Regions from separate parts of the Massilia sp. P2_C2 genome, predicted to be linked through region 2. Evidence: predicted binding sites of a transcription regulator. Region 2 holds the regulator's gene; the other holds the start of a gene.

Evidence for each region. Region 2 encodes FNR, which switches genes on or off when oxygen is low (the NO sensors DNR and NnrR bind a similar motif). Its sites were predicted from a motif close to TTGATNNNNATCAA; they were not measured.
Region 1: AC1DYX_RS13260 (KamA family radical SAM protein) is a predicted target of FNR. The motif match lies at 1,826-1,839, and genes of this name have one in related genera.

Annotation. Positions count from the first base shown of each region.
Region 1 is NZ_JBFUDR010000093.1:5,862-9,888, reverse strand. Features, by position in the region: gene AC1DYX_RS13270 (methyl-accepting chemotaxis protein) at 1-1,165, opposite strand, end outside; gene AC1DYX_RS13265 (cache domain-containing protein) at 1,214-1,672, opposite strand; gene AC1DYX_RS13260 (KamA family radical SAM protein) at 1,937-3,358, shown strand; gene AC1DYX_RS13255 (MFS transporter) at 3,375-4,027, shown strand, end outside.
Region 2 is NZ_JBFUDR010000234.1:2,458-6,484, forward strand. Features, by position in the region: gene AC1DYX_RS22435 (cytochrome ubiquinol oxidase subunit I) at 1-973, opposite strand, end outside; gene fnr (fumarate/nitrate reduction transcriptional regulator Fnr) at 1,174-1,941, shown strand; gene AC1DYX_RS22445 (FixH family protein) at 1,959-2,474, opposite strand; gene ccoG (cytochrome c oxidase accessory protein CcoG) at 2,495-3,889, opposite strand; gene ccoP (cytochrome-c oxidase, cbb3-type subunit III) at 3,886-4,027, opposite strand, start outside.

The DNA of each region.
Region 1 (4,027 bases), on a different contig from region 2:
CCTGTTCGCCGGCGCGCGCCGCTTCGACGGCCGCGTTCAGCGCCAGCAGGTTGGTCTGGAACGAGATGCCGTCGATGACGCCGATGATCTCGACGATCTTGCGCGAGCTGGCGCGGATCGATTCCATCGTGGCCACGGCGCGGTCGACGGCCTGCCCGCCGCCGGCCGCCAGCCGGGCCGCCTCGGCCGCGAGTTCCGTCGCCAGCCGGGCATTGTCGGCATTGTCCTTGACGGCCTGGGTCAGGGTTTCCATCGTGCTCGCCGTCTGTTGCAGCGAGCCGGCCTGCAACTCCGTGCGGTTCGACAAATCCAGGTTGCCGCTGGCGATTTCCCTGGACGACGTATCGATCGAGCGCACGGCATCGAGCACGCTGCGCAAGGTCCGGTTCAGGTTGGAGATGGTCTGGTCGAGCGCGCGCGCCGTGTCGGCGATCTCGTCGCGCCCGTCGTTGCGCGCGCTGGCGCACAGGCGGCCCTCGGCCAGATCGCCCACGACGACGGAAATGGCGCCGATGTCGCGCAGCATGGCCCGGCGCACGAACATCGTCACCGCCAGCGAGACGGCGATCGACAGCACGACCAGCACGGCCATGCCCGTGCCCAGGCCGTGGAATTCGGCGCGCGCCGCGGCATACGCCTGTTCGCTGAGCGTCGTTTCCAGCGTGGCCAACTGGGCCAGCTGCTCGTTCAGCACATTGAATTCCTTTTCCGCCTTCTGCATCGAGTTGGTGGCGATCGACTGGTCGACCTGCGCCATCTCGATGGTGTCCTGCACGGCCTTGCGGTAGGCCGCCAGCGCCGTCAGCGACGCTTCCACATGTTTGCGTTCCGCGCCGTCCGTCGTGCGCACCAGTTGCTGCAATTGCGCCTGTACCGCGGCGTGGCGCTTGCCGATGTCGGCGATCAGGGCGTCGAGGCGGTTCCTGGCGAAGCTGCCGTTGATCCAGGCCAGCAACTGGTAGGCGTTGGCGTGGACGTATTTCGCGTCGCCCGCCACGTCGGCCACGTTTTTCAGCCGCGCGGCGCGGACCTGCACCATGTTTTCCAGCGATGCGTTCTGGCGCACCATGCCGTACCAGGCGGCGCCGGACAGCATCGACAGGAGCACCAGCGCGAAGCCGGGCGCCAGCAGCAGCTTGGGACCGATACGTAGTTTATTCAGCATGCTTCGCTCCCGCCTTCGCGCAATCACGGGCATGCCGCCCGCAGGCAATTATTGTTTCTTGTACAGCCCGGCTTCGAGCACGACGCCGTCGACGAGAAGGATGTACGTCGTCTTCGGCTCGATCTTGCCGGTGGTCGGATTCTTGTACTGGTAGTCGACCCAGCCCTTGCCCTTGGCGGCGGCCAGTTCGATGATCTCGCGGCGGTATTTCTTGCCGTTGGCATCGGGCACGTCCGTCAAATCCTTGCCGACGATCGACGGGTTGTAGGGGTGGGCCAGCACGATGCCGGTCTTGACGTCGCGCATGTCGATGTACAGCGAACCCTGGACGAATTCCGGGTCCTTGGCCGAGATGCGTTTCATGACTTCGTCCTTGCCCTTGGCCTTGACCATGGCGGCGCCGCGCTCGGCCATGGCGATCGCATCTTTTTCGGTCGGGTCAAAGGCCAGCGCGCTCGTGCAGGACAGCAGGAGGGACGCTGCGACTACGGTGGCGGTCAGCTTCATAGGATGTCCTTTCGGGAGAAAAAAGATAGGTCTGAATGTTGCCTATTTGCATTTCGTACTCTACGCCGCCGCCTCATCCGTGCTGTTGTGCAAACGCAAGCGGTCTCCGCCGTGCGCTTGCAACGTCAAGACTGATTTTTCGCAGGGCCAAACTTGACTCGCGGCAACTCGGTGGCGATGTCGACTGCCTACTATCGGTTCTTGACGGCAATTATTTCCTTGCGTCACCTTTTATCGCCAACCTTTCCCATCAGGAGAACTCCCGTGAGCCACGACGCAACGCCCGCCAAGTTCAAGCCCTATACCCGCCAGTCGATCCAGAACGCCCGCCAGTGGCATTGGATGAGCCCCGACCTGCGGGAGGCGGTCCAGGTGGTCTCCCATGTGCTGCCGTTCCGTACGAACGAATACGTGATGGATCAGTTGATCGACTGGAGCAATATTCCCGACGATCCGATTTACCGGCTGACCTTCCCGCACCGCGACATGTTGCCGGCGCGCGAATACGAACAGTTGCGCGACCTGGTGCTGGTCAGGAAAGACGACGCCGCACTCGCGAAGCTCGTGCACGACATCCGCATGCGCATGAATCCGCACCCGGCCGGCCAGATGACGCACAACGTGCCGCGCGTGAACGATGCGCCGCTCAAGGGGCTGCAGCACAAGTACAAGGAAACCGTACTGTTCTTCCCCAGCGCGGGCCAGACGTGCCATGCCTATTGCACGTTCTGCTTCCGCTGGCCGCAGTTCGTCGGCATGGAAGAGATGAAGTTCGATGCGCGCGAGTGCACCGACCTGGTGGCTTACCTGGCCACGCATCCGGACGTGACGGACGTCCTGATCACGGGCGGCGATCCGATGATCATGAATACGCGTTCGCTGGCCGAATTCATCGAGCCGCTGCTGGCGCCGCAACTGGCGCACATCCAGAACATCCGCATCGGCACCAAGTCGGTCGCGTACTGGCCGCAGCGCTACGTGTCGGACAAGGACAGCGACGACCTGATGCGCCTGTTCGAACGGGTGGTCAAGTCCGGCAAGAACCTCGCGCTGATGGGACATTACAACCACGCCGCCGAATTGCGCCAGCCGATCGCCCAGCAGGCCGTCAAGCGCATCGTCGGCACGGGGGCCACCCTGCGCATGCAGGGGCCGCTGATCCGCCACATCAACGAAGACCCGAACAGCTGGGCCGAGCTGTGGACGACGGGCGTGCGCCTGGGGGCGATCCCCTATTACATGTTCGTCGAGCGCGACACCGGGCCGCGCGACTACTTTGCCCTGCCGCTGGCGCGCGCGCACGAGGTCTTTCAGGCCGCGTACAGCATGGTGTCCGGCCTGTCGCGCACCGTGCGCGGGCCGTCGATGAGCGCCTTCCCCGGCAAGGTCGTGATCGACGGCGTGGTGACCATCAACGGCGAAAAGCTGTTCGCGCTGCAGTTCCTGCAGGCGCGCAATCCGGACTGGGTACGCCGGCCGTTCTTCGCGAAATACGATCCGGACGCCACCTGGCTCGATCACCTGAAGCCCGCGTTCGGGCGCAAGAAGTTCTTCTTCGAGGGCGGGGAGGACGACCACGACGTCGTTGCCGGCGCGCCCGGACGCGTGATCCCGATCGTGCCCGCGCAAGCACAAGTGCAAACACACGACCGGCGCGCCAGTGATACCCAGCCCGACGCGGCCTGACCCCAGGGACGCCATCATGGAAACCGACCAGGATTGCCGGGATCAAGCGCGCCTCTCCGGCGTGGCGGTGTTTTTCTACGTGTTCCTGCCGTTCGCGCTCGGGCATTATCTGTCTTCGCTGCTGCGCAACGTGAACGCCGTGCTGGCACCGCACCTGGTCGGCGCACTCGCGCTGACGCCGGGCCAGCTCGGCCTCCTGACCAGCGCGTTCTTCTTTGCGTTCGCCCTCGTCCAGCTGCCGGTCGGGATCGCGCTCGACCGCTATGGGCCGCGCAAGGTGCAGCTGGCGCTGCTGCTGCTGGCGACACTGGGCGCGCTGTTGTTCGCGGCCGGGCGCTCGTTCGGCCAGCTGGTCGTGGCGCGCGCCATCATCGGCTGCGGCGTGGGCGGCTGCTTCATGTCGGCCGTGAAGGCGATCTCCACGTGGATCGCGCCCAAGCGCCTGCCGTCCGTGCAGGGCTACCTGATCGCCGTGGGTGGCCTGGGTGCGGCGTCGGGCACCATGCCCGTGCGCCTGCTGCTGCAGCACACGGACTGGCGCGGCCTGTTCCTGCTGCTGGCGGCATTGATTTTGTGCTGCGGCCTGCTGATCTGGCTCGTCACGCCCAGGTCGAAGGCGCCCGGCGGCGCGCTGCCGACCGTGCGCTCCATACTGGACGTGTACCGTGC
Region 2 (4,027 bases):
AACTCCAGAACACGATGAGCGCATTCGGCCGCTCGTCGCGCCGAAAATCCTTCAACCCCGGGATCTGGCCGTTCCAGCTGTGCGTGAGCACGAGGCTGCCGAGGCGCGGAATACCGATGGCGTAGCGGGTGCGCTCGGCGTCCATGTCCGGCACGCCGAACAGCAGCAGCGGCAGCGGCTTGCCGTCGCCCTGCCAGTGGCCTTCGAGGGCCGCGATCTTCGCGGGCTGGTGCTTCAGGGTGTTGAGCCCGTGCAGGTCGCCCACGAATGCCTGCACAGGCGCCACGGCCACCATCATCCACATCGCCATCGAGAACATCGTGCGCAGCGCCGGGCCATCCTTGCCGCGCCGCAGGTGCCATGCGGCGGAGGCGCCGACGAACAGCGCCGTCGACAGGAACGCGGCAYTGGCCATGTGCGCGAGGCGGTACGGGAACGACGGATTGAACACGATGGCGAACCAGTCGGCGGGCACCATGCGCCCGTCCGCGATGAGATAGCCCTGCGGCGTCTGCATCCAGCTGTTGGCGCCGAGGATCCACGTGGCCGAAATCAGCGTACCCAGCGCCACCATGCACGTGGCGAGGAAATGCAGGCCCGGGCCGACGCGCGTCCACCCGAACAGCATCACGCCGAGGAAGCCCGCTTCCAGGAAAAAGGCCGTCAATACCTCGTAGGCGAGCAGCGGCCCCGTGATGGGTCCGGCATACTCCGAAAAGAAACCCCAGTTGGTGCCGAACTGGTAAGCCATGACAATGCCGGACACGARGCCCATGCCGAAGGCGACGGCGAAGATGCGCAGCCAGAAGTGGTACAGGTCGAGGAAGACCTGGCGCCGCGTCATCAGCCAGCACCCTTCGAGCACGGCGAGATAGCTGGCCAGGCCGATGGTGATGGCCGGGAACAGGATGTGAAACGACATCGTGAATGCGAACTGGACGCGCGCCAGGTCCAGGGCCGTCGAGCCATGCATGCCGAATCCTCGTCGTTGCGATGGACGGAATCTAGCATGGCTCATCCCGCGCACGGTTGGCGGCATCGGCGTGCCGTGTCTGCCATATTCGTGCGCGAACACTACACTTCATGTAGCACTGCGACAATGAATGTTTGATTTCCATCGGGATCACGGCATGAATACGTCTATAATCAAGGCACTACCCCGAGGCGCTCTCCATGATTTCCGCTGATACCATTACTTTCGATAAACCCATCAATGTCAACGCGCTGAAGATCAGTTGCGCGGCATGCAGCATGCACCAGCTGTGCCTGCCGATGGGCCTGGAAGACGCGGACATCGACCGCCTGGACAAGATCATCGGCAAGCGCCGGCGCCTGGAACGCGACGAGCCCTTGTACAAGATGGGCGATCCGTTCCGCAACCTGTACGCGGTGCGCTTCGGCCACTTCAAGACGTACCAGATCAACGCGGCGGGCGAGTCGCAGATCACGGGTTTCCAGATGGCCGGCGAGCTGCTCGGCATGGACGCCATCAGCGGCGACCGCCACCACTGCGACGCCGTCGCGCTGGAAGACAGCGAAGTCTGCGAAATCCCGTTCGCGCACCTGGAAGAACTGTTCGGCCAGGTGCCTGCGCTGCTGCGCCACTTCCACCGCATCATGAGCCAGGAAATCACACGCGAGCAAAACGTCATGCTGTTGCTGGGCAATATGCGCGCCGAGCAGCGTTTCGCCGTCTTCCTCATCAACCTGTCCGCCCGCTACGCGGCACGCGGCTATTCGGCCACGCGCTTCCAGCTGCGCATGTCGCGCGAGGACATCGGCAACTACCTCGGCCTGACCATCGAAAGCATCAGCCGCCTGCTGTCGCGTTTCAAGAAGCTGGGCCTCGTGCAGGTCGACAAGCGCGAAGTCGAGCTGCTCGAACCCGTGCGGCTGAAGGCAATGGCGGCCGGGACGGAGCAGTGCAGCCCGATGGCCTGATCGGGCTCACGCGGACGTCAGGGTGCATCCGCCACGATCGTAAGCGTCCGCACGCCATCCCACCCTTTCGCCAGCCGCCAGTCGCGCAGCCCGCCTTCGACGACGACCTGCCAGTGCGTGCGTTCCAGCGCGGGCAGCGCCACCTTGAACGTGCCGTCTTCGGCCGGACGCACGAACAGGCGCAGGTCGCGCTGCGGCAGCGTCGGGTGCGCGAGGTAGATCGTGAACGGGGCCGCTTGCGCCGTACCCGTGCGCGCAGCAAGTCGGCCCGATAGCATGCCCGTCTGCGCGTCGTAGTGTGCCTGCAAAGTCAGCCCGAGCTTCGTCGCCGCGCGGTCGCGGCGCAGCTCCTGGTTGATCGCCTTGCCCTGCTTGTAGTAGTCGCCCACGACGAGGGCGTCCGGATGGCCGACGGCGAGCCAGGCGACGAAGGCGCCTCCCACCAGCACCGTGGCCGGGCCGAGCATCAGGAACCACGGCCACCGATGGGTGTACCAGGGGCCGGCCCCGGTGGAGTGTGAAGTCGCGTGCATGTTGTTGATCCTGTTGTCGTTTATCTCGGTACGATGAAGACGGCCTTCTCGGTCACGTGCAGCGACGGCTCGTCCTGCGCCGTCACGGTGAAGGCCAGCGCGTTCGACCCCGTCGGTGCGGCGCCATGCGCGACGCGCACGCGCACGGGCACGGCGCGCGCGGAGGCGCCGTCCAGTTCGACGATATCCTCGTCCACGACGGTGGCGGAGCGGATGCCGCTCACCGCGATGTGGAACAGATGCCCCTGTTCGCCCGTGTTCATCAGCTGCAGGCGGTACACGTTCTCGATCTGGCCGCCCTCCACTTCGCGGCCCATCGAACCGCGGTCGCGGATCACGTCCAGCTTCAGCGGCGTCCGCAGCGCCAGCGCCGTGCTCATGCCGGCCGCCATCAGCACGAGCACCAGGCCGTAGCCGATCGTGCGCGGGCGCAGCAGGCGCGCGCGGATCTGCTGCGCATCCCAGCCGCCGGCCAACGCGTTTTCGGTGGCGTAGCGGATCAGGCCATGCGGCTTGCGCACCTTGTCCATCACGCCGTCGCAGGCGTCGATGCAGGCGGCGCAGCCGATGCATTCGTATTGCAGGCCGTTGCGGATGTCGATGCCGGTCGGGCAGACCTGCACGCACAGGCTGCAGTCGATGCAGTCGCCGTCGGTTTTCCCTGCCTTGCCGGTGCGGGCCGCTCCCCTGGGTTCGCCGCGGACGTGGTCGTAGCTGACGATCAGCGTGTCGCGGTCGAACATCGCGCTCTGGAAGCGGGCGTACGGGCACATGTACTTGCAGACCTGCTCGCGCATCCAGCCCGCGTTGCCGTAGGTGGCGAACGAATAGAACAGGATCCAGAACGCTTCCCATGGCCCGAGGCCCAGGTGCGCCACGGCGCTGCCCAGCGTGCGGATCGGCGTGAAATAGCCGACGAACGTGAAACCCGTCCACAGCGCGACGAGGCCCCAGGCGAGATGCTTGGCGCCGCGCTTGGCCGACTTTTCCATCGTCCACGGCTGGCGGTCGAGGCGGATGCGCGCGCTGCGGTCGCCTTCGATGCGGCGCTCGATCCACAGGAAGATCTCCGTGTAGACCGTCTGCGGGCAGGCATAGCCACACCACACGCGCCCCGCCACGGCCGTCACGAGGAACAGCCCGTAGGCGCAGATGATAAGCAGGCCCGCCAGGTAGATGAAGTCCTGCGGCCACAGCACGAGGCCGAACAGGTGGAACTTGCGGGCGCCGAGGTCGAACAGCACGGCCTGGCGGCCATGCATGGACAGCCACGGCAGGCCATAGTACAGCAGTTGCGTGAGCCAGACGCAGGCCCGGCGCAGGGTGGCGAAGCGACCCTTCACCTCGCGCGGATGGATGTCCTCGCGCTTGGCGTACATCTTGATGATCGCTTCTTTCGGCGCCGGCGCATTCATTTTGCTGCTACCTCATGTTGTTGCGCCGCGGGTGCGTTCGACAGCGACCAGACGTACGCGGCCAGCACGTGCACCTTGGCCTCGCCGAGGAACTCGCCCCACGCGGGCATCGTGTTGTTGCGGCCCTTGCGGATCGTT